3 regions of the Rhizobium sp. Leaf321 genome follow, and region 2 is predicted to be linked to each of the others. Evidence: predicted binding sites of a transcription regulator. Region 2 holds the regulator's gene; each other region holds the start of a gene.

Region 1 (10,126 bases), on a different contig from region 2:
CATGGCGCACGAGCGCATTGCTTGCGTCATAATCATCTCCCTGCCGGAACCCCTCGTCCGGTGTTGGTTGTCCATGCCACGGCAGGTCTCCTGACTTGCGGCTCGAACGCCTTCCATCGCCTTCCCGATCGGATGATCAGTGGTATCGATGGCTGGCTCGCCGCTTACAGTTGCGAGGGCAGTCGCGGACTTGGCCCGAAAGCCTCACCGCATTCCCTTTTCATCTGCGATTGCAGAACCGTAGCGCCCCAACTGATAGGGAACACGCCGGTGCTTGTCCAGAGCGATCCCCGCGCGATCTCTGCCGTTGCCGAGCGTAATAGTATAACATACCAATTTACGCAACGGTCTATTTTGGATTGGTCGCGACCTTCGTGAGGCGCTCAATTCAGGGATGCTGTAGATTAAATTGCGATGACATCGCCCTCACCCTACTCCTGCCTCTTTGGCCTGACAGCGCTCTGGTCTATGACCGTGCGGACAGATAGCCTGCGGGGCGATTCGCCGTCCTTCTGGTATGGGACGACCGGAAGGAGCTGAAGGAGACGAAGATGACGGATATTAAGAGCGGCTTGACCGAATTGAAACCGCAGATAACCGTGATCGGTGTCGGAGGCGGTGGCGGTAACGCGATCAACAACATGATCACGGAAAATCTCCACGGCGTGGAATTCATCGCCGCCAATACGGATGCCCAGGTTCTGGCGACATCCAAGGCGTCGCGCCGCATACAGCTGGGTGCGCAGGTGACCGAAGGTCTCGGTGCTGGCTCGCTGCCGGATATCGGCCGCGCGGCCGCCGAAGAATCGATCGACGAGATCATGGATCATCTCGCTGGCTCGCACATGTGCTTCGTCACCGCCGGCATGGGCGGCGGAACCGGAACGGGCGCAGCCCCCGCGATTGCACGCGCGGCACGCTCTGCCGGCATCCTGACGGTTGCGGTTGTCACCAAGCCCTTTTCGTTCGAAGGGCATCGCCGCATGAAGACGGCAAACGAAGGCATCGAGGCCCTGCGTGAGGCCGCCGACACCGTCATCGTCATTCCGAACCAGAACCTGTTCCGCATTGCCGACGCCAAGACCAGCTTTGCCGACGCGTTTATGATCGCGGACCGCGTGCTGTTTTCCGGCGTCAGCTGCATCACCGACCTGATCGTCAAGGAAGGCCTGATCAACCTCGACTTCGCCGACGTGAAATCGGTGATGAAGGGCATGGGTCGTGCGATGATGGGAACCGGCGAAGCCTCCGGCGATGGCCGCGCGCTGATCGCTGCCGAAGCCGCTATCGCCAATCCGCTGCTCGACGACATCTCGATGAAGGGCGCCAAGGGCGTGCTCATCTCGATCTCAGGCGGTACCGACATGACACTGTTCGAAGTCGATGAAGCTGCGAGCCGCATCCGTGACGAAGTCGAAGCCGAGGCCGACATCGTCGTCGGCGCGATCTTCGACAAGAACCTCGACGGCAAGTTCCGCGTGTCGGTCGTCGCAACTGGCCTCAACGGCAACCAGCAGGGGTCTTCATCCCCGACTGCGCAGTACTAAGACCAGTCTCAGCAAATAAAAAAACGCTCCGTGGACATCCGCGGAGCGTTTTTTGTTTGTCGGATCCGAAGAAATCAGCTTCTCGGCTTGAGGTTCTCAGGATCGTAGAGCGGCTTGTAACCAACCGCTGCGACTTCCACCGGGAACGCCTCGTTGAAATAATCCACCGTCAGTTTCCGGCCGACCTGGCAATGCGACCAAGGCAGATAGGCGAGCGCGATATTCTTGCCGATGGTCGGGCCGTAGGCGATCGAGGTCGTATAGGAACGCCGTCCAAGGTCGTCGATTAGAACCTCGCCCGTGTCAGGATCCATCACCGGCAGCGAGCCGACCGGATAGCGGGCGACACCGGACGCATCGACATTGTCGGTCATCAAGAGCGTGCAGAGCATCGCCGGCTGATGGTCGCGGGCCTTGTATTCGAGATGCTTCGCCTTGCCGCAAAAATCGGCTTCCTTGACCTTTGGACGGGCAAGATCCGCTTCGATCAGGTTGTACTGGGTCAGGAGATCGCCGTTCTGCAGGCGCAGGCTCTTTTCCATGCGGCGTGAGTTGGCATAGGTCTCGACGCCAAAGGCCATCACGCCGGTGGCGCGCAGCGCGTCCCAGACGGCAACGCCGTCTTCGTATTTCATATGCAGTTCCCAGCCCTGCTCGCCCACATAGGAGATGCGGAACGCCGTGACATGCTTGCCGGCGATCTCGATAGGCTTGATCGCGGCGAAGGCGAAGTTCTCGACATTAAGACCATTGGGGTCGGCCACGACCTTCTTCAGCGTCTCGCGCGCGTTCGGGCCCCAGATGCCGATGGTGATGTACTTTTCCGAGACATCGGTAATCGTGACGTCGAGCCCGCGATCCTGCGCGACACGCTTCATGTAGAGCAGGTCACGCGGCCCTGCATCCGCGCCGTTGACGAGACGGCCGCGGTCAGCCAGACGGAAGACGGTGAAATCTGCCCGCACCATGCCCTCGTCGTCGAGGAAGTGGGTGTAGATACCCTTGCCGATATTGCCGTCGCCACCGATCTTGGCCGCACACAGCCATTCGAGCAGCTCGACATGGTCGGGCCCCTCGATATCGACCATGTGGAAATGCGACAGGTTGACGATGCCGCAATCCTCGCTCATCGCCAGATGCTCGGCATTCGACACGCGCCAGAAGTGGCGGCTGTCCCACTCGTTTTCGCGCTTCGGCACCCGGTCGCCGTATTTCTCCAGCAGATGCTCGTTGGCCGCGTAGCCGTGGGCACGCTCCCAGCCGCCGAGTTCCATGAAGTAACCGCCGAGTTCCTGTTCGCGGTCGTGGAACGGCGAACGCTTGGCGCCGCGGCCCGTCGCATAGGGTTCGCGCGGATGAACGGCCGGGAAATAGATCTTTTGGGCCGCCTCAAAGGTGCGCCCCTCGATGAACTCTTCCGTCAGCTGATGCGGATAGAAGCGCGCGTAATCAATCGAGTTGTGGTCGATCTCGGTGCGGCCGTCGGTCATCCAGTCGGCGATCAGCTTGCCATAGGCCGGGCCGTCCTTGACCCATATGGCAACGCAGTACCAGAGCCCGCGCACCTTCTGGCTTTCGCCGCAGGAGGCACCGCCGCCGGCCGACACCTGCAAGAGGCCGTTGAACGAATGCCCTTCGTTATAGCCGAGTTCGCCGAGGATCGGCGTCAGCTCGATCGCCTTTTCCAGCGGCTCGATGATCTGTTCCATGTCGAGATCGCGCTGCGACGGCGACAGCCGCGCTTCGTGCTTTTCAAGAATGTCGCGGGGATGACAGAGGCGCGGATGGGTGGTCTCGTAGTAACCCCACTCGATCTGACCACCCTCGGTCGTCTTCGGATCGCCGGTGTCGCGCATATAGGCCGAATTGCCCTGGTCGCGCAAAAGCGGATAGCCGATTTCCTTGCCGGTGCCTTCGAACTCGTTATAGGGCCCGAAAAAGGTCAGCGGATGATCGACCGGCATGACCGGCAGATCCTCGCCCGCCATTTCGGCAATCAGCCGGCCCCATATGCCGGCGCAGACGACGACATGGTCGGCCATGATCGTGCCGCGGTGGGTGACGACGCCCTTGATGCGGCCGCCCTCGATAATCAGAGACTGCGCCGCCGTATTGCCGAATACCTTGAGCTTTCCGGCTTTTTCGGCGGCGTCCACCAGCTTGCCGGCGACTGTCTGCGAGCGCGGAATGACGAGACCGGCATCTGGATCAAACAGACCGCCCTGCACCTGATCTTCCTCGATCAGCGGGAACATCGCCTTGATCTCGGACGGCGAGACGTAATGCGCCCGGGTGCCGAAGGCCTTGGCAGAGGTCAGCTTGCGCTTGATCTCTTCCATCCAGGCATCGTCGCCGGTGCGCGCGACTTCGAGACCGCCGATGCGGGCGTAGTGCCCCATCTTCTCGTAGAAATCCACCGAATACTGGGTGGTCCAGACCGACAGGTAGTCATGGCTGGTCGTGTAGCAGAAGTCCGAGGCATGCGCGGTCGACCCGATATCGGTCGGGACCCCAGACTTGTCGATGCCGACGATATCGTCCCAGCCGCGCTCGACGAGGTGGTGGGCGATGGACGCACCGACGATGCCACCGAGCCCGATGATGACGACCTTAGCCTTTTGCGGAAATTCTGCCATTGCATGCCCCAACCGAGTGAAGCCGCGATACTAGAGGGACAGACGCGACAGGTCACCTCAGATTACGACATCAAAAACTGTTGCAGCGCCACGCACGCCCGCAGAGGTATATGAGGAACTTCTTGGCCCCTTCTCCTGTTTAGCACTCGATAAAATGGTAACAGGGGCAATCACATGAAATTCAGAGCATTGAAGGCGGTGACCGCTGTCGGTCTTGCCTGCCTGATGCTGGCGGGCTGCGTCAGTGAAGGCGGCACCTACACCGAGTACCGTTCGTCCGATCGCTACGACCGGTTCAACCGTTACGACGGTTCGAACTACCGTTACCGTCATCACCGCGACCGCGATCGCCACCACGGCCGTCACGACGGCCGCCGGCCCGACCGTGACAGCGATCGCCCGCATCGGGACTGGAACCGCGGCGACCGCCCGGAGCGCCCGGAGCGCCCCGGCTACATCCGCGACGGCCGCAATGATCGGGGTGGTCGCGATGGCCGTGACCGTTCCAGCGGTCGTGGCGGACCGGATCGTTCAGACCGCGGCTCACGCGGCGATCGCGTCGTCGTCCCGCAGAGCTAAAGTGATCCGTCATCGACGTGATCTCGTACCATGTATGGCATAAACCAACGGAGGAACTATCCATGAGCATATTCAGCAAGATCAAGGACGCCATCTTCGGCCATCCTGCAGCAGCAGCACCGGCTTCGCCAACAGGCGCCGAGCCGACACCGACGTCCATGGCAACGCCAGAACCTGCTGCGACGACGGCCCCGCCGGTCGGCGGAACAGCCCAGGCTGCTCCGAAGACTGCAGGCGCACCGCCAGTCGCAACTCCAGGCTCGACCTCTGCCACGATGCAGACCGTCGATATCGCACCGGTCCTCGACGCAGCCGTCAAGAAGAGCGGCCAGAAGCTCGACTGGAAGCATTCGATCGTCGACCTGATGAAGGCCCTCGGCATGGACGCAAGCCTTTCGGAGCGCAAGGAACTGGCCGACGAACTCGGCTACACCGGCGACCAGAGCGATTCCGCCACGATGAACATGTGGCTGCACAAGGCGCTGCTGAAGAAGCTGTCCGAAAACGGCGGCAAGGTGCCTGCCGAACTTCTCGACTAATGGTTTCGGGCGCTCCACTGCGGGCGCCCGAACTTCTATCTCATGAAAACTGCTTGCGATTCCCGTCATCCGGACGGTTGAGACATGACGAAGGCCCGGCTGAGACCGGCTTCCGCGTCATGTCTCAGTAGGCGAGAGACGTACTCCAGAGAAAAATGTCCTGCTGGTCGGTATTCGTCAGTCGATCGGCATCAGTCTCCTCGACCTTCTGCGTCTCGAGCCGTGGCAATGCCGCGGCTTCTTCTTTTCGGTCACCGGCCAACTGCCTTGTCGATCCGAACAGATCGATCCCAAATATCGAAAAGCCGCCACCAATCATCACGCTCTCCATTCCTTCCCGATCTTTGATGTGTAATGTCGCGTCAGAGGGAGTCGTGAACAATATTGCCTGCGAGAACCCTGGACTAAATTTTGCCGCGCGAAGGGATAAACGTGCTCCGTTTCCGATGCCTAGGAAAAAGCCCGTTTTTGCAAGCGCAGCGCCTATCGATTTTTGATTCAACGACGTGCCGTGCGAGTTTAAGAGAGCGGCCGCGTCTAACCGAAGTGACTGACAGTGACAGCATCGAAGACGTCTGAACGGCCTGAACAAACACGATCTTCAATCGCCATTATCGGCGGCGGCGTGACCGGGGCAGCGGTCGCTTTCCATCTCGCGACGGGCCACAAGGCGGACGCCGTCGACATCACCATTTTCGAGCCGCGTGCCGAAATCGGCAGGGGCCTCGCGTACGATACGCGGGACCCGGTGCACCGGATCAACGTCCCGGCAACGCGAATGAGCATACTTCCTGGCGACCCCGAGCATTTTTCGAGATGGATGGAAACGACCGGCTCCGTTGCGGACGATGAGGCGGCATTTCGCGCCGATGGCAACGTGTTTCCGCGCCGGGGCATCTTCGGAAACTATGTCCTGTCCAACCTTCAACCTCTTTTGGCATCAGGAGCCGTCCGCCATATCTGCGCCGCGGTGAACGGCGTCGAAAAGCGGCACGACCAATGGCATGTCACCGATACCACCGGGCAGACGCTGGTTGCCGATATCCTGGTGATCGCTGCCACCCACCCTGCTCCGGTTGCCCCACGCTCCTTGAGACGACTGGCCGAGCATCCGCGCTATGTCGCGGACCCGACAGCGCCGAAAGCATTGGCGCCGATCCGGGCCGACGATCGGGTCCTCGTCGTCGGCAACGGGCTGACCTCCGCAGATGTCATCGCTTCGTTGAAGCGTTGCGGGCATAGCGGCAGCATTACCGCCCTCTCGCGCCGTGGCCTCCGCTCGCGCGGACACGCCACCTTCGCGCAGGAACCGTTCGGCGACTTTCTCGACCATCCCGCCACTAGCGCATCCGAGATCCTACACCGCGTGCGGGCCGCGATCAGGGAAGCACAGGCATATGGTCAGACCTGGCATGCGGTTCTCGACCAGTTGCGCTCGCAAGGCGGCGGCATCTGGAAGCATCTGCCGCTCGAGGCACGCCGCCGGATCGTGCGACACCTGCGTCCCTATTGGGACGTCCACCGCTTCCGGATTGCGCCGCAGGTGGAAGACGTGCTCGACGCGGAGGCGGCAGCCGGCAGGCTCGACATCCTCGCCGCAGGCATCGTCGACGTCAGCACCGACGGAGACATCATCGATGTCACCATCAAGCGGCGCGGGAAGAATGGTGTCGAAGTCCGCCAGTTCGATGCCGTCGCGGTCACGACCGGCCCGGCCCACGGCAACGTGCTGCAGAGCCAGCAATGGCTGCGGCAACTCGGCGATCACGGCTTTCTGCACCTCGATCCGACGGGGCTTGGTCTTTCCTGCAACGAGCAGTCCAACGCGATAGACGCGGATGGCAAGCCCGAACCAAGGCTCTTCATCGCCGGCCCGCTGGCACGCGGACATTTTGGCGAGTTGATGGGATTTCCGCAGGTTGCGGAACATGCGCTGCTCGTCGCCGATTCGATTGCAGCAAACCTCTGAGCTCACCGCCCTACGGAGCCGGCTGAGAGCCGGCCCCTTGGTTCGCTGAAATCAGCGGCCGGTGACCCGTATCGCGCCTGCTTCGCCAAAACTCTTCTGCACCGCCGCCATCTTGCTCTCAGTGATATCGGCAGAAACCTCGATCTCGCCCTCCAGCGGGCCATCGGTGCGCTCTCCGCCATCATGCGACGCATCGCCACCCGACGGCGCGGATCCGACCGTGTTGTCGGCACCGACGGACTGGATGAAGATATCCGGACGCGAGATACCGTGCTGCTGAACCAGATGTTCGACCGCAAGGTCTGCGGCCGCACGGGTGTCGAAAGTCGCTCGAATGGTTGTCGTGCTGTCGTCAGCCATGAAACTGTCTCCTGTTGATGATCACCAGAAGCAAACGCCTTCAAAGCCCGCTTGTTTCCCTCATGCACAGGAAGCTGGGCAGAGAGCTTGGATATTTGTCGCAAGACTGCTATGTTCTCTTTTTGTTTCTATCTTCCAGCAAATCCGCACGCCAGCATGAATGTCCCGGTTCCCATATCCACCCGCAAGATCATCCATGTCGACATGGATGCGTTCTATGCGTCCGTCGAGCAGCGCGACAATCCTGACCTGCGCGGCAAGCCGCTGGCGGTCGGCGGATCTGCGGCGCGCGGTGTGGTGGCGGCCGCAAGCTACGAGGCGCGCGCCTTCGGCGTTCACTCCGCCATGCCCTCCGTCACGGCCAAGCGCAAATGTCCGGACCTGATCTTCGTGCCGCCGCGCTTCGAGGTCTACAAGTCGGTGTCCCGGCAAATCCGGGAGATCTTTGCGGAATACACGCCGCTGATCGAACCGCTGTCTCTCGACGAGGCCTATCTCGACGTTACCGAGAACCTGAAAGGCATGGAGATCGCAACCGAGATCGCGCTGGAGATCCGTGCCAAGATCAAGCAGGTGACGGGCCTCAACGCATCGGCCGGCATTTCCTACAACAAGTTCCTCGCCAAGATGGCAAGCGATCTCAACAAGCCGAACGGCCAGGCCGTGATCACGCCGAAGAACGGTCCGGGCTTCGTGGAATCGCTGCCGGTCAAGAAATTCCACGGCGTCGGGCCCGCGACTGCCGAGCGGATGAAAAAATACGGCATCGAGACCGGCGCTGACCTCAAGTCGAAGTCGCTGCAGTTTCTCGCCGAGAGCTTCGGCAAATCCGGACCCTATTTCTACGGCATTGCCCGCGGCATCGACGAGCGCCAGGTGCGTCCCGACCGGATCCGCAAATCCGTCGGCGCCGAGGATACGTTTGTCGAGGATATCGACGCCCTCGACCTCGCCACGGCCGAACTGAAGCCGCTCGCCGAAAAGGTCTGGCGCCACTGCGAAGCGCATCGCATTTCGGGCAAGACCGTCACCGTGAAGATCAAATATTCCGACTTCACCCAGGCGACACGCAGCCGCACGGCGTCCCTCCCCTATGCAAGCGTCGCGGAAGTGCTGGCGGCGGCATCGGGGCTCCTGGCAACCGTCTATCCGTTCCGGCGTTCGGTAAGGCTGCTGGGTGTGTCCCTCTCGTCGCTGGTCGGCGCCGGGCCGGATGATGTGGAACAACCGCAGCTCGGTCTCGATTTATAATCGACAAGCACATCAAGAGCGCCGGGTAAGGACTTCGACATGAGCAATCCCACCATCCGCGTCATCGACCTCGAGACCGGCGGCAACGGACCGAACGACGTCTGCGAGATCGGCTGGCAGGATGTAACCCAAGGGGCAGACGGAAGATGGCAGGTCAACGAGGACCGCGGTGCGCTTCTGGTCAATCCCGGCCGTCCGATGTCGCCCGACACGATCGCGATCCATCACATCCTTGACAGCCATGTCGCCGACGCGCCGTTCTGGAAAGATATCGCACCGACTGTCCTGCGTCCCCCGCACCGCATCGAGGCGCTTGCCGCACACCGCGCCGCCTTCGAACAGCGATACTGCACGCCGAGGCTGACAGGTGGCCTGCCTTGGATCTGCACCTGGAAATGCAGCCTGCGGGTCTGGCCCGAACTGCCGCGCTTTTCCAACCAGATGCTGCGCTACCTGCGCATGCCCGAAGGCCTGATCCACGAGATCGGCCTGCCCGCCCATCGCGCCATGCCTGATGCCTATGTCACGGCGCACCACCTGCGCGATCTCCTGAACGAAGCATCACTCGAAGACCTCCTGGCCTGGAGCAGCGAGCCGGGTCTGCTGCCGCGCGTGCCGTCAGGAGCCGATCGCGGCAAGACCTGGGACCGGATCAGCGACGATGCGCTTCGCGACCTCGCGGAAGACCGGGATATCGATATCCGCTTCAGCGCCCGCACCGAATTGACGCGCCGCGGTGAACAACCACAGCCGCCCGTCGTTGAACCGCCGCAGGGGACGCTCCTGTAATCGGTATGGCGAAATCCAGGGTTGGACGATGAGTGAGGAAAAATATCCCGACACACCCGACGGCAAATACTTCGTCGTCCGCGGCAGGCTCTGGCGTCGAAGCAACCCGGCACTCGACGCCGAGACGCGTCAGCGGCTGGTCTCGGACCTGATGTCGGCACGCCGGGCCGTCCGCGATGCCAAAGGCAAACCCGACGCGATGGCCGAAGCGCGCCGGCGGGTCGACGATGCCAAGGTTCAGCTTGGCGAACGCGGCCCTGTCTGGTGGGATGACGGCGAGCCCGATCTCAACCGGCATATGGCCAAGAACACGCCCTATGCGGACTGGTTCGCGCAACTGAAGGATTGATATCGCAGGCCCGCATCCCAGATGTCGGCTTCAAAGACCCGTTCGAAACCTGGCCCGGAAGGTTCAATCCCCGTGAAGACGCTTCAGCCGCTGATCCTGACAGCCCG
Region 2 (10,126 bases):
ATTATCGCCGGTAAAGGCTTTTTGCCAGCCTACCTGGCGGATGCCGCACGTGTTGCAGGCGAAGATCCGTTCATCATCCAGCTGAAGGATGAGGCGGATCATCGCTTTGACGGGTTCGACCATGTGTCGCTCGGCGTCGGCGATCTTTCAGGGATCGAGAAGAGTTTTCGAGAAAGAGGCATCCGTCGCGTCGTGATGTCGGGCGGCGTCGCAAGGCGCCCTGAATGGCGCGACATTCATCCAACCTTCAAGACCCTGATCAAATTGCCCTCCGTCGTGCGCACACTGCTATCAGCCGGCGATGACGCAGTGCTGCAGATGGTGATCAAGTTGATCGAGGCCATGGGTTGCGAAGTTCTGGGTGCCCACGACATCGCGCCGGGCCTGCTGGCGAAGGTCGGTCCGCTTGGCCAAGTGTCTCCAAGCGGTGACGATCTGCGCGATATCGAACGCGGTGTCGAGGCTGCGAGTGCGCTCGGCAATCTCGATATTGGCCAGGGCGCTGTCAGCGTCGGCGGCCGCGTTGTGGCACTCGAAGGTGTCGAGGGAACTGACCGGATGATGCAGCGCGTTGCCGAACTGCGCGCCGAGGGACGTATCTCCACGCGTCGCAAGGGCGTGCTCGTCAAGCTCTGCAAGCTCCACCAGGATATGCGCGCGGACCTGCCCACCATCGGGCCATCCACCGTCGAACATGCCGTCGCGGCCGGGCTGGCGGGGATCGCCGTGGAAGCGGGCAGGGCGCTGGTGCTGGAAGAAGCAAAGCTGATCAAAGCTGCTGACGCCCACGGCATTTTCGTCTGCGGCATCGATCAGGCCCTTCCGTCGAGAGGATTGTGATGAACCAAGGTTTGAAGGTTGCGATCATCGCCGGCGAAGTGTCGGGCGATCTCTTAGGGGCAGACCTCATCGCAGCACTGAAGGCGTCCTACGCCGGTCCCGTCGAACTGATAGGGGTGGGCGGTGATGCACTGTCGGCCCAAGGCCTTCAGTCGCTGTTCGATTTCTCCGAATTGTCGATCATGGGCATCACCCAGGTGCTCGCGCGTCTTCCCAACCTGATCCGTCGCATCAACCAGACGGCGGCTGCGATCGTCGCCGCAAAGCCCGATGTGCTTGTCATCGTCGACAGCCCTGACTTTACCCACCGAGTGGCAAGAAAGGTGAGGGCGGCCCTGCCGGATCTGCCGATCGTTGATTATGTCTGCCCCAGTGTCTGGGCCTGGAAGGAATATCGTGCCAAGGCGATGCTCTCCTATGTCGACCTCGTTCTTGCCGTCCTTCCGTTCGAGCCGGAAGCGATGCGGAGGCTGGAGGGTCCGCAGACAGTGTTCGTCGGTCACCGGCTGACCAATGATGCGGATCTCCTGAGGGTCCGTGCTGCGCGCGCCGAGAGGCCGGTCAAGACCTCCGCCGACAAGAAGACGATCCTCTTGCTTCCGGGCTCCCGTTCAGCCGAAATCAAGGCACTCCTACCCGTGTTCGGCGAGGCTGCGCGCGAGTTTGCAGATCGCAATGGTGAGACCCGGTTCCTGCTTCCGACGGTACCGCGCCGGGAAGAACTGGTGGGGAAGATGGCCGCAGATCTGCCGGTTCATGTCGAGATTACCACGGATACAGCCGGAAAATGGGCTGCCTTCGCAGAGGCGGACGTGGCGCTGGCGGCTTCAGGGACGGTTATCCTGGAACTGGGGCTTGCGACGGTTCCTGTTGTCTCAGCCTACAAAACGGACTGGCTGATCAAGCTTCTGGCCGGCCGCATCAAGATCTGGACCGGCGCGCTTCCGAACCTGATCGCCGACTACCCGGTCGTTCCCGAATATGTCAACGAGGTCGTGCGACCCGGAAGCCTCAGCCGCTGGGCGGAACGTCTGTCCGCCGACACGCCGGAGCGCCGTGCGATGCTCGACGGGTTCGCACTTGCCTGGCAGAGACTGGACGTCCCTGTTCCGCCTGGAGAGGCCGCAGCAGGTGCGGTACTCGAACTGTTAGACAACAAAAAACCCGTTCATCGCTGAACGGGTTTTTCTTTTCGCAAAGCCTAATTCAGCGCCTAGCGCTTCGAAACGGGCGTGTAGTCACGCTGCGCTTCGCCGGTATAGAGCTGGCGCGGACGACCGATACGCTGCTGCGGATCTTCGATCATTTCGGCCCACTGGGCGATCCAGCCGACGGTACGCGCAAGCGCGAACAGAACGGTGAACATCGTCGTGGGGAAGCCCATCGCCTTCAAGGTGATGCCCGAATAGAAGTCGATGTTCGGGTACAGCTTCTTCTCGATGAAGTAGGGGTCCGTCAGAGCAATCTTCTCGAGTTCCATGGCGACCTGCAGAAGCGGATCGTCCTTGTGACCGAGTTCCGCCAGCACTTCATGCGTGGTCTTCTGCATGATCTTGGCGCGCGGATCGTAGTTCTTGTAGACGCGGTGACCAAAGCCCATCAGACGGAACGGATCGTTCTTGTCCTTGGCACGGGCGATGTATTCCGGAATCTTGTCGACAGTCCCGATCTCGGTCAGCATGTTGAGCGCTGCTTCGTTGGCGCCGCCATGAGCGGGGCCCCAGAGGCAGGCAATGCCGGCAGCGATACAGGCGAACGGGTTTGCACCCGAGGAACCTGCGAGGCGAACCGTGGAGGTCGACGCGTTCTGTTCGTGATCCGCGTGCAGGATGAAGATGCGATCCATGGCGCGCGACAGGACCGGGTTGACCTTGTATTCTTCGCACGGCACGGCAAAGCACATGCGCAGGAAGTTGGAGGCGTAATCCAGGTCGTTCTGCGGATACACGAAGGGCTGGCCGATATGGTACTTGTACGCCATGGCGGCGAGCGTCGGCATCTTGGCGATCATGCGCAGCGACGCAACCATCCGCTGGTGCGGATCGGTGATGTCGGTGGAATCGTGATAGAAGGCCGAGAGAGCGCCCACGCAACCGCACATGACGGCCATAGGATGCGCATCGCGGCGGAAGCCGGTGAAGAAGCGGCTCATCTGCTCGTGAACCATGGTGTGCATGGTTACGCGATGATCGAAGTCCTTCTTCTGGGCAGCCGTCGGCAGTTCTCCGTAGAGAAGCAGATAGCAGGTTTCCAGAAAGTCACCCTGTTCAGCAAGCTGCTCGATCGGGTAGCCGCGGTGCAGGAGAACACCCTTGTCGCCGTCGATATAGGTGATCTTGGATTCACAGGATGCAGTCGACGTGAAGCCGGGGTCGTAGGTGAAGGCACCGGTTTGCTTGTACAGGGCTGCGATATCGATAACATCCGGCCCAATGGTGCCCGATCGCACCGAGAGGTCGACTGTCTTATCACCAAGTACGAGATTTGCGCTTTGTTCCGTCATTCTGATCCTCCAACCTGTTGGCGGCATGGCGCCCAGAAAGCGCCATAAGAGTTAAGCGTCGCAAGTTAGCTATATGATCCTAAAGGTGATGCCAAGCGCTCCTGCGACATTTTGTGCAGCGCGAAAATAATTTAGGCAGGCCACGTTTAAAAGATGCCCAACCTCATGGTGTAAGAGGCCGTAACGTGAAGGAAAACCGCAGCTTGGCGAATGTGTTGACGAGGAGAATATAAACGCGCAGGTTGCGTTCATCAATCACCGTCTCTGCAGCGGAGCCGGCGGGATAAACCATCATGGCGAATGGCGGAGCGATTTTTGAGGCAGCCAGCAGCAAGCCGATGATGCTTGCTTCGACACCCCACGCAATCGCACTCTGGACGCCCGAATCGGCATCGCAGACAATGCCCGCGGAAGTCCGGAATGATGGTCGAAACGACCATCATTCCGAGGATGTTTTCCTGGGATATGTGGTCAGAGACCGGCCCGTTTCCAAATGGCTGAGCACGTCGTTGAGCGAGGAGGTTTCCCACGGTCATGGGTTCCTCTTCCTGCCTGTCTTGCTGGGCGCCGGCGCTGCGTTCTGGTTTGCACTTCCTTGGACGCCATCGCCATTCATTCTCGCAACCATGCTTGCGATCTCGATGGTGACCGCAGGGCTGACACGGTATCGCGCGCATCCACTGTCTCGTGCCAACCTTGTAATCTGCCTGCTTCTCTCCGGTTCTGCACTGGCGGCGCTCGAAACCTGGCGGTGTTCGACGGTCGTGCTCGATTCGCCCGTCACAACGACCATCAGCGGGATTGTCGAACGACGCGAAGCCGATGCACAGCGCCGCTGGCGCTATATCCTCAGGATCGAGCAGACATCTGAGCCCTCGCTTTCACGACCGCCACAGCGCGTCTCGGTTCTTGCCAGAAGCCAACACGAACCTGCAGACATCGGAGAGCGCGTTTCCGGCCGTGCCCGTCTGTCGCCACCCTCTGGCCCGGCGCTTCCCGGATTGAACGATTTCGCCTTCTCCTCCTACTTCGATCAAATCGGGGCCGTTGGCTTCTTTTACGGCGCGCCTAGCGTACAACCGGCGATCGATGACCAACCCGGGTTATGGTCGGACATGCAGCGAGGGCTTTTTGCGCTTCGCAGCGCAATCGGCAGTCGCATCCGCGATACGGTCAAGGGGGATGCGGGTGCTTTTGCTGCCGCAATCGTGACCGACGAGCGCCGTGCAATTTCCCGTGAGACGACCGAGGCGCTTCGTCTGTCCGGGCTGGCCCATATCGTCGCGATCTCAGGCCTGAACATGGCGCTGGCAGCCGGTATCTTCTTCGTCGGCGTCCGCTCCGTCCTGTCGCTGTTTCCAGGCTTTGCGCAGGCCTATCCGATCAAGAACTTTGCCGCGTTCGGTGCGCTTGTCATGGCGACCGCCTATTACCTGATTTCCGGGTTCGGGGTTTCCGCCGAGCGGGCCTATATCATGATGGCGGTGATGCTGGTCGCCGTGCTCGTCGATCGACCCTCCATCAGCCTTCGCAACGTCGCCCTTTCGGCAATCATCATCCTCGCCATCTCGCCGTCGGAGATTTTGGGTCCGAGTTTCCAGATGTCGTTTGCGGCAACCGCGGCACTGGTGGCGGGGTTCGCCCTCTGGACGCGATATTTCGCGAAAGGAAAGGAGGAGACAAAAGGTAGCAACCGTTGGATAACGGGTGTCGCGGCGACGTTCCATTTCATTGCCGGGATCGTGGTGACGTCGCTGATCGGCAGTACGTCGACGTCGATCTATTCGATCGAGCATTTCCACCATCTGACCACCTACGGCCTCGCGGCCAATCTCGCGGCCATGCCGATCATTTCCTTCGTGGTGATGCCGGCAGGGCTTGTTGGCATGTTGCTGATGCCGTTCGGGCTGGATGCTCCCTTTCTGTTCATCATGGGCGAGGGGCTGCGGATCGTCATTCGCATTGCCGAGATCGTCGCCGCATGGGGCGGCGATATTGCCATCGGCCGGCAGAACCCGCTTTTCCTGCCTCTGGCGACGGCAGGCTTTCTGCTTCTGACGCTGCTGCGCACGCCGCTGAGGTTGACAGGCGCGCTGTTCATGGCGGTGGCTTTGCTCTTTGCGGTCCGCTCAGGCTCGGCGCCGAGGCCTGATATCGTCATATCCGAAGACGGCGCATCGGTCGGCGTGATCCAGGATGACAAGATCACCCTCAATCGAACCCGACCGCCGGGATTTATCTACGATCAATGGCGGCGAGCGCTGGTGCTTGAGACCGGAGAACAACCGCTCGCCTTGCCGGTTCTTGCCTCTTCGGAACCAGCGCGAGGTGCCAGCCTTGCGAAAAGCGATGACAGACCACCTGGACCACATTCGCGACCGGATTTGACGCGCCGGGAAATCGAATATGTCAGGGGTTTTCTTCAAGCATTGAAGCCCGGACGATTCGCCTGTCTGCCGAAAATCCTGTGCGCGGCGCAGACTGCTCAGGACATCCGGATCGTCACTGTCGAAGACAACCGATACACCGGTCTTGCCTGCGATGTCGGTCGGATCATCGTCTCGCCCGGCGCACGCTTCGATACTTGCCGCTCCGGCGCCTTGCTTCTCAGCGGGCGGACGTTGCGCCGGACTGGCGCACTGGAAATCACCATTATTCCGAACGCGACAGCGCCAGACATCAAGATTACGGCGGCGATGCGAGACAGCGCACAGACCTCAAGCCGTCCGTGGACCGTCCACCGGTTCTATGACTGGCGAACGCGACAATTCGACTTTGGCATCCCGGAGGCTGTTGCTGCGCATCTCCGGGATGACAGCGTTCTCAATGGTAGCGGCGAATAAGGCCGACAAGCTTGCCCTGGACCTTCACCCGGTCGGGCGGGAAGATGCGGGTCTCGTAAGCCGGGTTTGCCGCTTCCAGTGCGATCGAGGCACCCTTGCGGCGGAACCGCTTCAGGGTCGCTTCTTCCTCATCGACCAGGGCAACGATGATATCGCCTGGACTTGCGGTGCTGGTATTCTTGATGATGACGGTATCGCCATCGAGGATGCCGGCATCGATCATCGAATCGCCCTTCACTTCGAGCGCGTAATGATCGCCGGAACCCAGCATCTCGATCGGAACGGCGATGTCATGGGTGTTGTTCTGGATCGCGGAGATCGGCACGCCGGCAGCGATTCGACCCATGACCGGAATGTTTGTCGAGAACGGATTGTCCGCCATGACCGGCGCCGGCTTCTGAGCGACGACCGGTTGCGTTTTGCCGAGGCTTCCCTCGATGACACTGGGAGAAAATCCCCGTCGCGGATGAAGGTTCGCCACATAGGCGTCAGGCAGCTTGATCACTTCGAGCGCGCGTGCTCTGTTCGGCAGACGGCGAATAAAGCCACGCTCCTCGAGCGCGGTGATAAGCCTATGGATGCCGGACTTCGATGCAAGGTCGAGAGCGTCCTTCATTTCGTCAAACGACGGCGGCACGCCTGATTCTTTCATCCGCTCGTGGATGAACAGAAGTAACTCCTGTTGCTTGCGTGTCAGCATGGACGGGACCCTCAGAATTGGAAACAAATGCAGAACGGACGCTATATGTTCTATCTGTGTTCCGCAAGCCCCAAATTTCTGCTGAAGAATAGTCTCATTTCAGCGTTCGATCACGTATTCAGTTCGTGCGCAGCACTTGCCGAGTTTCCCGCGATAGCCAATGTTCTGCGGAATAAGACTTTGGGGGTGTAAGTGGGTAACAAGTCAGTCGATCATTTGGTTCTGCCCGTTGCAGATCTGGCGTCAGCGCGGGGGAGGTTGACCGCTCTCGGCTTTACTGTGGCACCTGAAGGTGTTCACCCTTTCGGCACAGCCAATGCCTGCATATTCTTCGCGGATGGCTCGTATCTCGAGCCGCTGGCCATTGTGAACCGTCGGCTAGCCTCGCTTGCGGCAAAACGAGGCAACGTGTTCACTGATCGCGACATCCGCTTCCGCGGCCAGCGGAAAAGGGAAGGTCTATCGGCGGTGGTCGTCGGGACGCAGGATTCAGCGGCCGATCATATCCGTTTTGTGGACGGGCACATGTCTGCGGGCGAGATGCTTCAATTCTCCCGCCCGATGCAGTTGCCCGATGGTGGGGAGAGCGAAGTCTCATTCCGTCTGGCGTTCGCGGCAGTCCCCGAGGTCGATGACATCTTGCTGTTTTCCTGCCAGCGAATCGCCGCATTACCGGCAGATCGCGGTGGTCTTGATGAGCACGCAAACGCCGTTACAGGCCTTCGAGAGATCGTCTTTTCTGCAGATGACCCGCTGGAGTTTCTGCCGCTTTTCGAAACCGTGTTCGAGACGCAACCCGAGCAAGGGAAAGACGGTCTGCGGATCGAAGCTGCCAATGCCAGCATCCGCATTCAATCCAACGACACGTTCAGCGATGAGTTCCGGTCTTCGATGAAGCCCTTGTTATCGTCGCGCCTCGCTGCGCGCGGGATCATCTTCAAGACCACCGATCTCGCCGTGACAGAGATCACCCTTGCTGCTAATGACGTCGCATTCATCCGCAGGGATGGCCGCGTGATCGTGTCGGCAGCCCCGGGGCAAGGTGTGGTTTTCGGTTTCGAGGAATAGTGAAATGACAGTCTCCGCCAATTCTGAAGTGTCCGTGGGCGAGGGGAGTTCGAAAGTCGTTTTTTCCAACACGGCAAAGCTCTCGCTGATTGCCGGTCCCTGCCAGATGGAAAGCCGTGATCACGCCTTCATGATCGCGGGTACGCTTGTCGAACTCTGCAAGAAGCTCGGCATCGGCCTCGTCTACAAGTCCTCCTTCGACAAGGCGAACCGCACGTCGATCTCCGGCAAGCGCGGCATCGGGTTGGACAACGCGATGGCAATCTTTGCCGATCTCAAGAAGGAATACGGCTTTCCTGTTCTGACCGACATTCACACGGAAGAGCAGTGCGGCCTCGTGGCCAATACGATCGATATCCTGCAGATCCCAGCCTTCCTGTCGCGCCAGACCGATCTTCTGGTCGCGGCCGCAAAGACGGGTTGCGCCATCAATGTGAAAAAGGGACAGTTCCTGGCGCCCTGGGACATGAAGAACGTTCAGGCGAAGTTCCTCGAAAGCGGCAATCCCAATGTGATGCTGTGCGAACGCGGCGCGTCGTTCGGTTATAATACGCTTGTCTCCGACATGCGCTCGCTGCCGATCATGGCGTCTCTCGGAAGCCCTGTCATCTTCGATGCGACCCATTCCGTCCAGCAGCCAGGCGGCCAGGGCGGCTCTTCCGGCGGCCAGCGCGAGTTTGTCGAAACGCTTGCCCGTGCAGCCGTCGCAGTCGGTGTTGCCGGCGTCTTCATCGAAACCCACGAAGATCCTGACAACGCACCGTCCGACGGTCCGAACATGGTCCACCTGAAGGACATGCCGCGCCTTCTGGAAAAGCTGCTGGCCTTCGACGCCATCGCAAAAGGCTGACGGCGTCGAAAAACCGCCGAATTGACTGGATTGTAATCCGCGTGTCATCGACGATCGCACAATGTCGATGACACGCCTGTTCGCTGAGCCTGCGAATTCAGGCTCGCACATTAACCGAGGAGAGACCCTTGACCGCCATTACCGACATCATCGCTCGCGAAATTCTGGACAGCCGTGGCAATCCGACCGTCGAGGTGGATGTTTATCTGGAAGACGGCTCGATGGGCCGCGCCGCCGTTCCGTCCGGTGCCTCCACGGGTGCGCATGAAGCCGTCGAACTTCGCGATGGTGGCAAGCGCTATGGTGGCAAGGGCGTCGAAAAGGCTGTCGAAGCCGTCAACACCGAGATCTTCGACGCGATCGGCGGCTTCGATGCCGAAAGCCAGATCCACATCGACAAGACCCTGATCGCGCTCGACGGCACCCCGAACAAGTCGCGCCTGGGTGCAAACGCCATTCTCGGCGTCTCGCTTGCCGTTGCCAAGGCCGCAGCCGAATCGTCCGGCCTGCCGCTCTATCGCTATATCGGCGGCGCTTCCGCGCATCTCCTGCCGGTCCCGATGATGAACATCATCAATGGCGGCGCTCACGCCGACAACCCGATCGATTTCCAGGAATTCATGATCATGCCTGTCGGCGCCGAGACGCTGAAGGATGCCGTCCGCATGGGCGCGGAAATCTTCCACGTTCTCAAGAAGGAACTGGCAGCGCAGGGCCACAACACCAATGTCGGCGACGAAGGCGGTTTCGCGCCGGGCCTGAAGAGCGCGCCGGAAGCCCTCGACTTCATCATGAAGTCGGTCGAAAAGGCCGGCTACCGGCCGGGCGATGACGTCCACCTGGCGCTTGATTGCGCAGCCACCGAGTTCTTCAAGAACGGCAAGTACGAGCTGGAAGGCGAAGGCCGTTCGCTCGAGCCGGAAGCCATGGCCGATTACCTGGCAGAACTTGCCGGCAAGTACCCGATCATCTCGATCGAAGACGGCATGTCCGAAGACGACTGGGCCGGCTGGAAGTATCTGACCGACAAGATCGGCTCCAAGGTCCAGCTGGTCGGCGACGATCTGTTTGTGACAAATTCGGCCCGTCTGCGCGACGGTATCCGCCAAGGCACAGCCAACTCGATCCTCGTCAAGGTCAACCAGATCGGCTCGCTCACCGAAACGCTCGATGCTGTCGAAACAGCGCACAAGGCAAGCTACACGGCCGTCATGTCGCACCGTTCGGGTGAGACGGAAGACTCGACAATTGCCGATCTCGCAGTTGCCACCAACTGCGGACAGATCAAGACCGGTTCGCTGTCGCGCTCGGATCGTCTGGCC
Region 3 (10,126 bases), on a different contig from region 2:
GATGATTTTCGATTCCGAGACCTGATGGAAACCGCGCCGATGGAAAAACTCGTCCTCTATATCGCAAATAAGAACTATTCGTCCTGGTCCTTCCGGCCCTGGATTGCGCTCACAGCTGCCGGCGTTCCTTTCGAGGAAGTGCTGATCCCGTTCGATTATCCGGCCGGCAATCCCCGCTACAAGGCGATCTCGCCCAATGGCCAGGTGCCAGTGCTGCATCATGGCGATGTGCGTGTCTGGCAGTCGTTGTCGATCATCGAATACGCGGCCGAGCTCTTTCCCGAAAACGGGATCTGGCCGGCGTCGTCTGCGGATCGTGCTGTCGCCCGCTCCATCTCGATGGAGATGCTGTCTGGCTTTCGGGCGCTGCGCAATGCCTGCCCGATGAATTTTCGCCGGCCGAAGCGCCGCATCGATCTCCCCGACGGGGTGATGGACGACGTCGCCCGGATCGGAACGATCTGGCGGGAACTGCGGGCAAAATCCGGCGGTCCGTTCCTGTTTGGCGAGTTTACCGCAGCGGACGCGATGTTTGCGCCGGTCGTCAATCGCTTTGCGGTCTATGATCTGGTAGACGACGCCGACACGCTTGCGTATATGGAGGCAATGACGTCGCATCCGGCCTGGGTTTCATGGCAGGAAGCGGCCCTTCAGGAGACAGCAATCGTCGAAGAAGACGAGGCCTGAGGTGTTTCGGCGTGGTTTGCGAAAAAATCCCGCCAATATCCCTGCAGGGACTGGTCAAGTACCCGGTTGGCATGTATAAGCGCGCCAAATTTCCGAGATCGAGACATGGAATGTTCGGCCTCAGTTCCGGCCGGAAATCCCTGTTTTGCACGAAGTGGAGTAACGAAAATGGCTGTACCTAAAAGAAAAACGAGCCCGTCGAAGCGCGGTATGCGCCGCTCTGCTGACGCTCTCAAGACCCCGACATTCGTCGAGGACAAGAACTCCGGCGAACTGCGCCGTCCGCACCATATCGATCTCAAGACCGGTATGTACCGCGGCCGTCAGGTTCTGACGCCGAAGGAAAGCGCGTAAGCTTTTCTGATGATTGCTTGAAAGGCCGGCTTTGCCGGCCTTTTTTGTTGCGCGCTCGGTAAGGCGCGTTTCTTCCCGCAGCAGGTGCCGTTCAGGTGCTCATGCTGTCGAGACGACCCTGAAGCGCGCGGAGCTGCTCCTTCAGTTCGTCGATGTCCTTGGCTTCCGCCTTCTTGCCCGATGGTGGGGCGGACTGGTGCTGAGGCGGCGTCGCGGCACCGGCAAAGGGCGCGAACATCTGCATGGCCTGACGGAACATGTCCGTATTGCGCCGCACCTGTTCTTCCATCATCTGCATCGGAAGGTGCAGGTTCTTGGCGATCGGCGTGTCACCGAACGCACTCGTCATCTGCTCGCGCATCTGCACCTGCTGGTCCGTAAACGTCTTCATCGAGTGTTCGAGAAAGGTCGGCACCACCATCTGCATCTGATCACCGTAATAGGAAATCAGCTGTCGCAAGAAGGACACCGGCAGAAGCGTGTTTCCCGTCTTGGACTCCTGCTCGAAAATGATCTGGGTCAGAACCGAGTGCGTGATGTCCTCGCCCGTCTTGGCATCCTGAACCGTAAATACCTCGCCCTTCTTGACCATTTTAGCCAAGTCTTCGAGCGTCACGTATGTGCTTGTTCCGGTGTTGTAGAGACGCCGGTTAGCGTATTTCTTGATCGTCACGTCACCTTCGGTCTTTGCCATGATTTCCCTCCACTTCGCCATTCGCGCGATTATTAGTGCTTGGCATCTTCTCCCGCCTCGAATGTAAGCTTAAATTGGCGCAACTGACAATCGATTTGTGCGCCGCGATGGATCACCATGCTGCGCAGCAAATCGATGAAAAACCGGGTGTTTCGGGCGAAAACCGGGCGTTTGACAGGGCGCTCAGGCTTTGCCAGTCTCGGTGCCAAGAAACGGAAAGAGGAGACATCATGTCCAATCCATCCATCGTTATCGCAGCCGCAGCACGAACGGCCGTCGGCTCCTTCAATGGCGCGTTTGCAAACGTGCCCGCGCACGAACTTGGCGGCGCGGTGATCAAGGAGGTGCTGGCGCGCGGTGGCGTGGAACCGGGTGAAGTGGACGAGGTGATCATGGGCCAGGTCCTGCCTGCCGGCGAGGGACAGAACCCCGCCCGCCAGGCGGCGATGAAGGCCGGGGTGCCGCAGGAGGCGACGGCCTGGGGCGTCAACCAGCTCTGCGGTTCCGGTCTTCGTGCCGTCGCACTCGGCATGCAGCAGATCGCGCTCGGCGATGCCAAAATCATCGTCGCGGGAGGCCAGGAATCCATGTCGATGGCCCCGCATTGCGCACATCTGCGCGGCGGCGTGAAGATGGGTGATTTCAAGATGATCGATACGCTGATCAAGGATGGCCTGACCGACGCGTTCTACGGCTATCACATGGGCATCACCGCTGAAAACATCGCCCGCCAGTGGCAGTTGTCGCGCGAGGAACAGGATCAGTTTGCGGTCTCCTCGCAAAACAAAGCGGAGGCAGCGCAGGTTGCTGGCCGCTTCAGGGACGAGATCGTTCCGTTCCTGATCCAGACCCGAAAGGGCGATGTTCGCGTCGAAAACGACGAATACATCCGTGCCGGTGCGACTTTGGAGGGGATGGCGAAGCTTCGGCCGGCCTTCGATAAGGAAGGCACAGTGACTGCCGCCAACGCATCTGGCCTCAACGATGGCGCAGCCGCGGCGTTGCTGATGACGGAGGACGAAGCCGGTCGTCGTGGCATTGCGCCGCTCGCGCGCATCGTCTCCTGGGCCACCGCCGGCGTCGATCCGCAGATCATGGGAACTGGCCCCATCCCGGCTTCGCGTCGCGCGCTGGAAAAAGCCGGTTGGAAAATCGGCGATGTCGACCTGATCGAAGCGAATGAGGCGTTTGCCGCACAGTCCTGCGCGGTCACGCGGGATCTGGGCCTCGATCCGTCGCTCGTCAACGTCAACGGCGGAGCGATCGCCATCGGTCACCCGATCGGTGCGTCGGGTGCGCGAATTCTCAATACGCTGCTGTTCGAAATGAAGCGCCGTGGCGCGAAAAAGGGGCTTGCGACGCTCTGCATCGGGGGTGGTATGGGCGTCGCCATGTGTCTGGAAGCGCTCTAGCACTGGGTGGCAGCTGCCCACGTTACCGGCGTGAGCAGCTCCGTTACGCTGACGGCGGCGACGGTATGAAAGGAAGTTTACATGGCGCGTATCGCGTTGATTTCAGGAGGCACGCGCGGCATCGGGGCTGCGATCAGCACTGCCATGAAAGCGGCAGGCTATTCGGTCGCCGCAAATTTTGCGGGCAATACCGAAAAGGCCGCTGAGTTTCACGCGGCGACGGGCATTCCGGTGTTCCAGTGGGACGTGTCGGATTACGATGCCTGCGTGAAGGGCATCGCTGAAGTCGAAGCGCAGCTCGGGCCTGTCGACGTCCTCGTCAACAATGCCGGAATCACCCGCGACGGCATGTTTCACAAGATCACGCCACAGCAGTGGAAGGAGGTCATTGATACCAACCTTTCCGGCCTGTTCAACATGACCCATCCGGTGTGGCCCGGCATGCGCGAGCGCGGCTTCGGCCGCATCATCAACATCTCCTCGATCAATGGCCAGAGGGGCCAGATGGGGCAGGTGAACTATTCCGCCGCCAAGGCTGGCGATCTCGGCTTCACCAAGGCTCTTGCGCAGGAAGGGGCCTCGAAGAACATCACCGTCAATGCGATCTGCCCCGGCTATATCGGCACCGACATGGTGCGTGCCATCCCGCAAAAGGTGATGGATGAGAAGATCATCCCGCAGATACCTGTCGGACGGTTGGGCGAACCGGAAGAAATCGCCCGCTGCGTGCTGTTTCTAGCCTCTGAAGAAGCCGGATTCATTACCGGCTCGACGCTCAGCGCAAATGGCGGTCAGTATTTCGCCGGGTAAGCGGATACAAAAAAACCGGCGCCCATGGGACGCCGGTTTCTATTCTGCGACTACACGCAGGACTTAGCGGCAACGTGCTTCGTATGTACGGCCATAACGGTCGCGATAGACGCAGTAACCATTGCGCTTCTGCGATTCGCCGATAGCAGCGCCAACCAGACCGCCGCCGACAGCGCCGACTGCAGCGCCACCCCAGCTGTTGGTCACAGCGCCACCGATAACGGCGCCCGAAGCAGCACCGATTGCAGTGCCCTTTTCAGTGGATGTGCAGGATGCCAGCATTCCGACGAGAGCGCCGACGAGCAAAACTTTTTTCATGTCACTTTCCTTCCCTTGGTAACGTGCGGCTTCGCCGCTTTTAGATCCTGCCCATCAGCAGGAGGATGATGATAATCAGCACAACAAGGCCGAGACCGCCGGACGGACCATAACCCCAGTTCCGGCTGTGCCCCCAATTCGGCAGCGCGCCGATCAAAAGCAAAATCAGTACGATAAGTAGGATGGTTCCGAGCATAGGCTTGTACTCCGCTGACCTACCGGCTCGACATGTCCGGTTGGGATTGCCGAGAAAACGTAGCATGGGAACTTTTGTTCCACTCACCACTTGCTTGCCCGTGGCGTGTGGTTAACGGGTTACACTTTGGCCATGCGTCGGAAAGCCGGGTAATGTTCGAAACAGATCGGGAACGCTCCGGAATCCGCAATCGTCGCCGATTCGTTCACGTTTGTTCGAACGAAACTGGCTTGCGTATCGTACACATGTTGATCCTGGAAATCGTGGTCTCGCCTTGTCGAGGACAACATATCGGCTTGCGTTTATCGTCGAGCATGGCCATCTGATACTGCGATTGCGTTTCCGTGGAGGATCGCATCGGCGGATAAGCAGGAACTGGCTTTGCATTCTCAGCCCATGATTCTCAGCGGCCGCGGCGTCACGGCCGTGCTAGGCCCCACCAATACCGGCAAGACCCATTATGCCATCGAGCGCATGGTTGCGCACGGTTCCGGTGTCATCGGTCTGCCCCTTCGCCTGCTTGCACGCGAGGTCTATACGCGTGTCGTGGAGAAGGTCGGTTATCACAATGTCGCGCTGATCACGGGCGAGGAAAAGATCACGCCGCATATGGCGCGCTTTTCCGTCTGCACCGTCGAGGCGATGCCGCGCGAGACAAAGGCCGCCTTCGTCGCCATCGACGAGGTACAGCTGGCCGGCGATCTCGAGCGCGGGCACATCTTCACCGACCGCATCCTGCATCTTCGCGGACGCGAGGAGACGTTGCTGCTCGGCGCCGGCACCATGCGGCCGATCCTCGAACGGCTGCTTCCCGGTATCACCGTGGTCGAACGGCCGCGTCTGTCGCAGTTGTTTTATGCCGGCCAGAAAAAGATCACCCGCCTGCCGCAGCGTTCCGCCATTGTCGCCTTCTCCGCTGAAGAGGTCTATGCGATCGCCGAACTGATCCGCCGCCAGCGCGGTGGTGCGGCCGTGGTGCTTGGCGCCTTGAGCCCGCGGACCCGCAATGCACAGGTCGCTCTCTATCAGGAAGGCGATGTGGAATATCTGGTCGCAACCGATGCGATCGGCATGGGCCTCAATCTCGATGTGGATCACGTTGCGTTCGCTCAGGACCGCAAGTTCGACGGCTATCAGTTCCGCAATCTCAATCCGTCCGAACTGGCGCAGATTGCCGGGCGTGCCGGCCGCCATGTGCGCGACGGAACCTTCGGCGTGACCGGACAGGTCCAGCCTTTAGACGACGAACTGGTCGAGCGGATCGAAGGTCATCATTTCGAGCCGGTGAAAGTGCTGCAGTGGCGCACGAAAAGCGTCGACTATTCCTCGCTTGCCGCTCTGCGCGCCAGTCTCGACCGGCCGCCGACCGTGGCGGGTCTTGCCCGCGCGCTGCCGGCAATCGATATCCAGGCGCTCGACTATCTGTCGCGCTACGCAGAAATTCGCGATACGGCGACAACGCCGGAGCGGGTGGAAAAATTGTGGGAGGCCTGCGCTCTGCCGGACTATCGGCGGATTGCCCCTGCGCAACACGCAGACCTCATTTCGACTCTTTTCTCGGATCTTGTGCGCTTCGGCACGGTGAACGAGCAATTCATGGCAGAACAGGTTCGCCGGGCCGACCGGACCGACGGAGAAATCGACACCCTGTCGGCCCGAATCGCGCAGATTCGTACCTGGACCTATGTTTCGAACCGCCCTGGCTGGCTTGCCGATCCGACACACTGGCAAGAAAAGACACGGGAAATCGAGGATAGGTTGTCGGACGCGTTACATGAACGGTTGACGAAACGCTTTGTTGATCGCAGGACATCTGTGCTCATGAAGCGCCTAAGAGAGAATGCGATGCTGGAAGCTGAAATCAGTGTGAATGGGGATGTCTTCGTCGAAGGCCATCATGTGGGGCAATTGGCTGGATTCCGATTCACGCCTATAGCCGGCACGGAGGGTCCAGATGCGAAGGCCGTCCAGGGTGCCGCGCAAAAGGCGCTTGCGCTGGAGTTCGAGGCACGCGCCGCGCGGCTTTATGCATCCGGCAACAACGACCTTGCTGTCGGCTCGGACGGTTCCGTGCGCTGGCTCGGCGAACCTGTCGGCCGGCTTGCGTCGAGCGACCATATCATGCGCCCGCGCCTGATCCTGCTTGCCGACGAGCAGTTGACCGGCAATGCCCGCGAACACGTCGTTGCGCGCATCGAGCGTTTCGTGAACCATCATATCGCGACCGTGCTGAAGCCGCTGGACGATCTGTCGCGCGCTGAAGACCTGCAGGGTCTCGCCAAGGGCCTGGCCTTCCAGCTGGTCGAAAACCTCGGCGTCATGTTCCGGCGCGATGTTGCCGAAGACGTGAAGACGCTCGATCAGGATGCGCGCGCTTCGATGCGCCGCTACGGCATCCGCTTCGGCGCCTACCATGTGTTCATGCCGGCGCTGCTGAAGCCTGCTCCGGCGGAGCTTATCACGCTTCTCTGGGCGCTGAAGAACGACGGCATCGACAAGCCGGGTTACGGCGATCTCATTCCGGCGCTTGCTGCCGGCCGCACATCGGTCGTCGCGGATCCTGCTTTCGAGCGTACCTTCTACAAGCTCGCCGGTTTCCGCTTCCTCGGCAAGCGTGCCGTTCGTATCGACATTCTCGAGCGTCTGGCCGATCTCATCCGTCCGCTGCTGCAGTGGAAGCCGGGCTCCAGCCCGCGTCCGGAAGGCGCCTATGACGGTCGCCGCTTCGTGACGACGACAGCCATGCTGTCGATCCTCGGCGCAACGCCTGACGATATGGAAGAAATTCTGAAAGGCCTCGGCTATCGCGCCGATGCCGTGAAGCCTGAAGAGGCGCAGGCATTCCTGGCTGGCCAGGAGCCAGCTGCGGCTGCCCCTGCCACGCCAACGGCTGCAGCAGACGAGGCCGCACCGACTGCCGAAGGCGATCAGGTCGAAGCAACCGAAGCTTCCGCTGAGGTTGCGGCGCCTGCCGAGGCTGCTGCTTCTGCAGAAGACGCTGCTCCTGCAGAAGACGCTGCAAGTGAAGAAGCTGCGGCGCCTGACGTCGCCGCGTCCATGGAAGCTGAAACCGTTGACGCAACTGCAACGGCCGAGCCGGACGCTCAGGCCGAGACAGCCGCCTCGACTGAAGCTGCCGCTGCCGTCGAACCCGAAGAAGCAAAGCCTGTTCTCCTGTGGCGACCGGGTGGCGGTCGCGAGAATAGCCAGCGCCAGGGTGGTCGGCCACAGCAGGGTGATCGCCGTGGTAACGGCCAGGGTCAGCGCAATGCCGGTGCTGCCTCAGCAGGCCGCACCCAGGAAGCCCGCCCCCAGGGCGAAGCCGCTCCCAACGAAGGCCGCCGCGATGGTCGTCGGGATGGCGAGCGCCGTGACGGTGGTCGTCCGAACCGCGACAACAACAACCGTCGTCCTGAAAACCGGGGCGATCGTCCCGAGCGCGGAGATCGTAACGATCGTCCGGACCGTAACAAGGGACCACAGCCCGCTCGCTTTGAGGCCAAGCCACCGCGCAAGGAAAAGCCGATCGATCCGGATTCGCCCTTTGCCAAGCTTGCTGCCCTCAAGGAGCAGATGAAGAAGTAGGCGCATGGTTGAAAAAGAGCTGCATGCAGGTTCGCGACAGCGCATCGACAAGTGGCTCTTTTTCGCGCGCATGGCAAAGTCACGCTCCATCGCGCAGTCGCTGATCCAGTCCAACTGCATCCGGATCAACGGCGCGCTGGTGTCTCAGCCAAGCTATCAGGTCAAGACCGGGGACCGCCTCGACATCAAGCTGGAACGGCGCGATGTGGTTCTGGTGGTCAAGTCCGGTGGTGATCGGCGGGGTCCATTCGAAGAGGCGCGGCTTCTCTACGAAGATCTGACGCCGCCTCCGGAGGAACGCCAGAAGTTGACGGCGTTCGAGCAGGCGCAACGCCTGCCGGGCTCGGGGCGTCCGACGAAGAAGGAAAGGCGGGAGACCGAACGCCTGTTTCCCGAAGCGGGCGAAAACTAGGTTTAGAAAATCCGCCCTCAAGACCCGGTTTTTACGCACGGTTTATTCTTGCGCAGTTGCAGCAAAGGCATTAGGTGACACTCGAAAAGCATGACTTCCTTGAGTGCTGAAGCCTGCCGGCTTTTCGCCTGCCGCACCTTTCGTCGGCAGCGTGCCGCAATCTGCGATATTCGGAGTTTCGCATGACATTCGTCGTGACAGACAATTGCATCCGCTGCAAATACACAGACTGTGTCGAAGTGTGCCCGGTCGATTGCTTCTACGAAGGTGAGAACTTTCTGGTCATTCACCCGGACGAATGCATCGATTGCGGCGTCTGCGAGCCTGAATGTCCGGCTGAGGCCATCAAGCCTGATACGGAACCGGGTCTCGACAAGTGGCTGAAGGTAAACTCCGACTTCGCGCAGATCTGGCCGAACATTACCGTGAAGAGGGATCCTCTTCCGGAGGCCAAGGAAATGGACGGCGAAGGAGGCAAGTATGAAAAGTACTTCTCGGCAGAGCCGGGTTCCGGCGATTAAACCCGGATGGTGACGGTGCGCCCGTCACCCGCTCGAATCAGCTGTCTTTTGGTTGGGCACTGTCCGACTGTCACGCGGCTTGCAAGAATAAAAGCAAATTATTGATTTCCGCACTTTTTTGTGGTAGAGCTTACTCACTGTTCCACAAGGTGGCACTCGCGTGCCCGAAAAACATCACGAAAGAAACAGATCGCTCCCCGCGTTCCCCGTGACATTGCAACACTTTGATGTTGTCGTCGCCGTTTCGCGAGTTGGTCTGTTTTTGCGCGCGTTGTCGGATCAGTATGGAGTGACCCGACGGTTTCCCCCGTCTCATCCGGGCCTGACAGACCCGGTTTCCCCAGACCCGATAAAACGGGTGAGTCAAAGGGAGTTTGTGAATCGAATGACGACCCAACTGAAAAAGAATTCTCCCGCACGCCAGGGCTTTAGAACTGGTGAATCGATTGTTTATCCTGCGCATGGCGTCGGCACGATCACCTCTATCGAAGAACAGGAAGTCGCGGGCATGAAGCTCGAGCTTTTCGTGATCGATTTTGAAAAGGACAAAATGCGCCTGAAGGTTCCGGTCGCCAAGGCCTTGAGCATCGGCATGCGCAAGCTCTCCGAGACGGATTTCGTCGAACGTGCATTGAAGGTGGTCCAGGGCAAGGCCCGCGTGAAGCGCACGATGTGGTCGCGTCGCGCGCAGGAATATGATGCCAAGATCAATTCCGGTGATCTGATTTCCATTGCAGAAGTGGTGCGCGATCTTTTCCGCGCCGAAAACCAGCCCGAGCAGTCTTATTCCGAGCGTCAGCTGTATGAAGCGGCGCTGGATCGCATGGCGCGCGAAATTGCCGCCGTCAATAAGATGTCCGATACGGAAGCTGTTCGCCTGATCGAGGTCAACCTTGCCAAGGGTCCCAAGCGCGGCAAGACAGTTGAGGAAGATGAAGCTCAGGAAGAAGAAGCAGCCTGATTTTATCTCTGAAAGACAACACCAAAACCCGGCCTAGTGCCGGGTTTTTTGTTGGAACCTTTACAACACAAGCGCGTTAACCCGCCGGAACGGCGAATTTAATGCTGCATCGTGCTGCGTGTTCTCCGTCCTAACCAATAGCGGGGCGATTGCCTAACCGGTCCAAGACCTCCGCG

Evidence for each region. Region 2 encodes LexA, which represses DNA repair genes until DNA is damaged. Its sites were predicted from a motif close to TGTTCNNNNTGTGTTCNG; they were not measured.
Region 1: dinB (DNA polymerase IV) is a predicted target of LexA. The motif match lies at 7,743-7,760, and genes of this name have one in related genera.
Region 3: ASF70_RS17500 (helicase-related protein) is a predicted target of LexA. The motif match lies at 4,629-4,646, and genes of this name have one in related genera.

What each region holds. Positions count from the first base shown of each region.
Region 1 covers NZ_LMOF01000008.1:838,466-848,591, reverse strand. Annotated here, with positions in the region: cobalamin riboswitch at 63-258, opposite strand; gene ftsZ (cell division protein FtsZ) at 552-1,547, shown strand; gene ASF70_RS21170 (FAD-dependent oxidoreductase) at 1,622-4,183, opposite strand; gene ASF70_RS21165 (hypothetical protein) at 4,358-4,762, shown strand; gene ASF70_RS21160 (DUF3597 domain-containing protein) at 4,825-5,301, shown strand; gene ASF70_RS24110 (hypothetical protein) at 5,426-5,803, opposite strand; gene ASF70_RS21150 (FAD/NAD(P)-binding protein) at 5,858-7,270, shown strand; gene ASF70_RS21145 (hypothetical protein) at 7,322-7,630, opposite strand; gene dinB (DNA polymerase IV) at 7,787-8,881, shown strand; gene ASF70_RS21135 (DNA polymerase III subunit epsilon) at 8,921-9,670, shown strand; gene ASF70_RS21130 (hypothetical protein) at 9,699-10,019, shown strand; gene ASF70_RS21125 (2'-5' RNA ligase family protein) at 10,092-10,126, shown strand, end outside.
Region 2 covers NZ_LMOF01000007.1:180,484-190,609, forward strand. Annotated here, with positions in the region: gene ASF70_RS13680 (LpxI family protein) at 1-840, shown strand, start outside; gene lpxB (lipid-A-disaccharide synthase) at 840-2,018, shown strand; gene gltA (citrate synthase) at 2,054-3,343, opposite strand; gene ASF70_RS13695 (ComEC/Rec2 family competence protein) at 3,637-6,186, shown strand; gene lexA (transcriptional repressor LexA) at 6,167-6,886, opposite strand; gene ASF70_RS13705 (VOC family protein) at 7,079-7,954, shown strand; gene kdsA (3-deoxy-8-phosphooctulonate synthase) at 7,959-8,804, shown strand; gene eno (phosphopyruvate hydratase) at 8,933-10,126, shown strand, end outside.
Region 3 covers NZ_LMOF01000008.1:91,454-101,579, forward strand. Annotated here, with positions in the region: gene ASF70_RS17465 (DUF1868 domain-containing protein) at 1-25, shown strand, start outside; gene ASF70_RS17470 (glutathione S-transferase family protein) at 40-687, shown strand; gene rpmF (50S ribosomal protein L32) at 856-1,041, shown strand; gene phaR (polyhydroxyalkanoate synthesis repressor PhaR) at 1,133-1,735, opposite strand; gene ASF70_RS17485 (acetyl-CoA C-acetyltransferase) at 1,966-3,147, shown strand; gene ASF70_RS17490 (beta-ketoacyl-ACP reductase) at 3,229-3,957, shown strand; gene ASF70_RS17495 (YMGG-like glycine zipper-containing protein) at 4,021-4,275, opposite strand; gene ASF70_RS23725 (DUF3309 family protein) at 4,316-4,471, opposite strand; gene ASF70_RS17500 (helicase-related protein) at 4,847-8,056, shown strand; gene ASF70_RS17505 (RNA-binding S4 domain-containing protein) at 8,061-8,468, shown strand; gene fdxA (ferredoxin FdxA) at 8,651-8,989, shown strand; gene ASF70_RS17515 (CarD family transcriptional regulator) at 9,375-9,950, shown strand.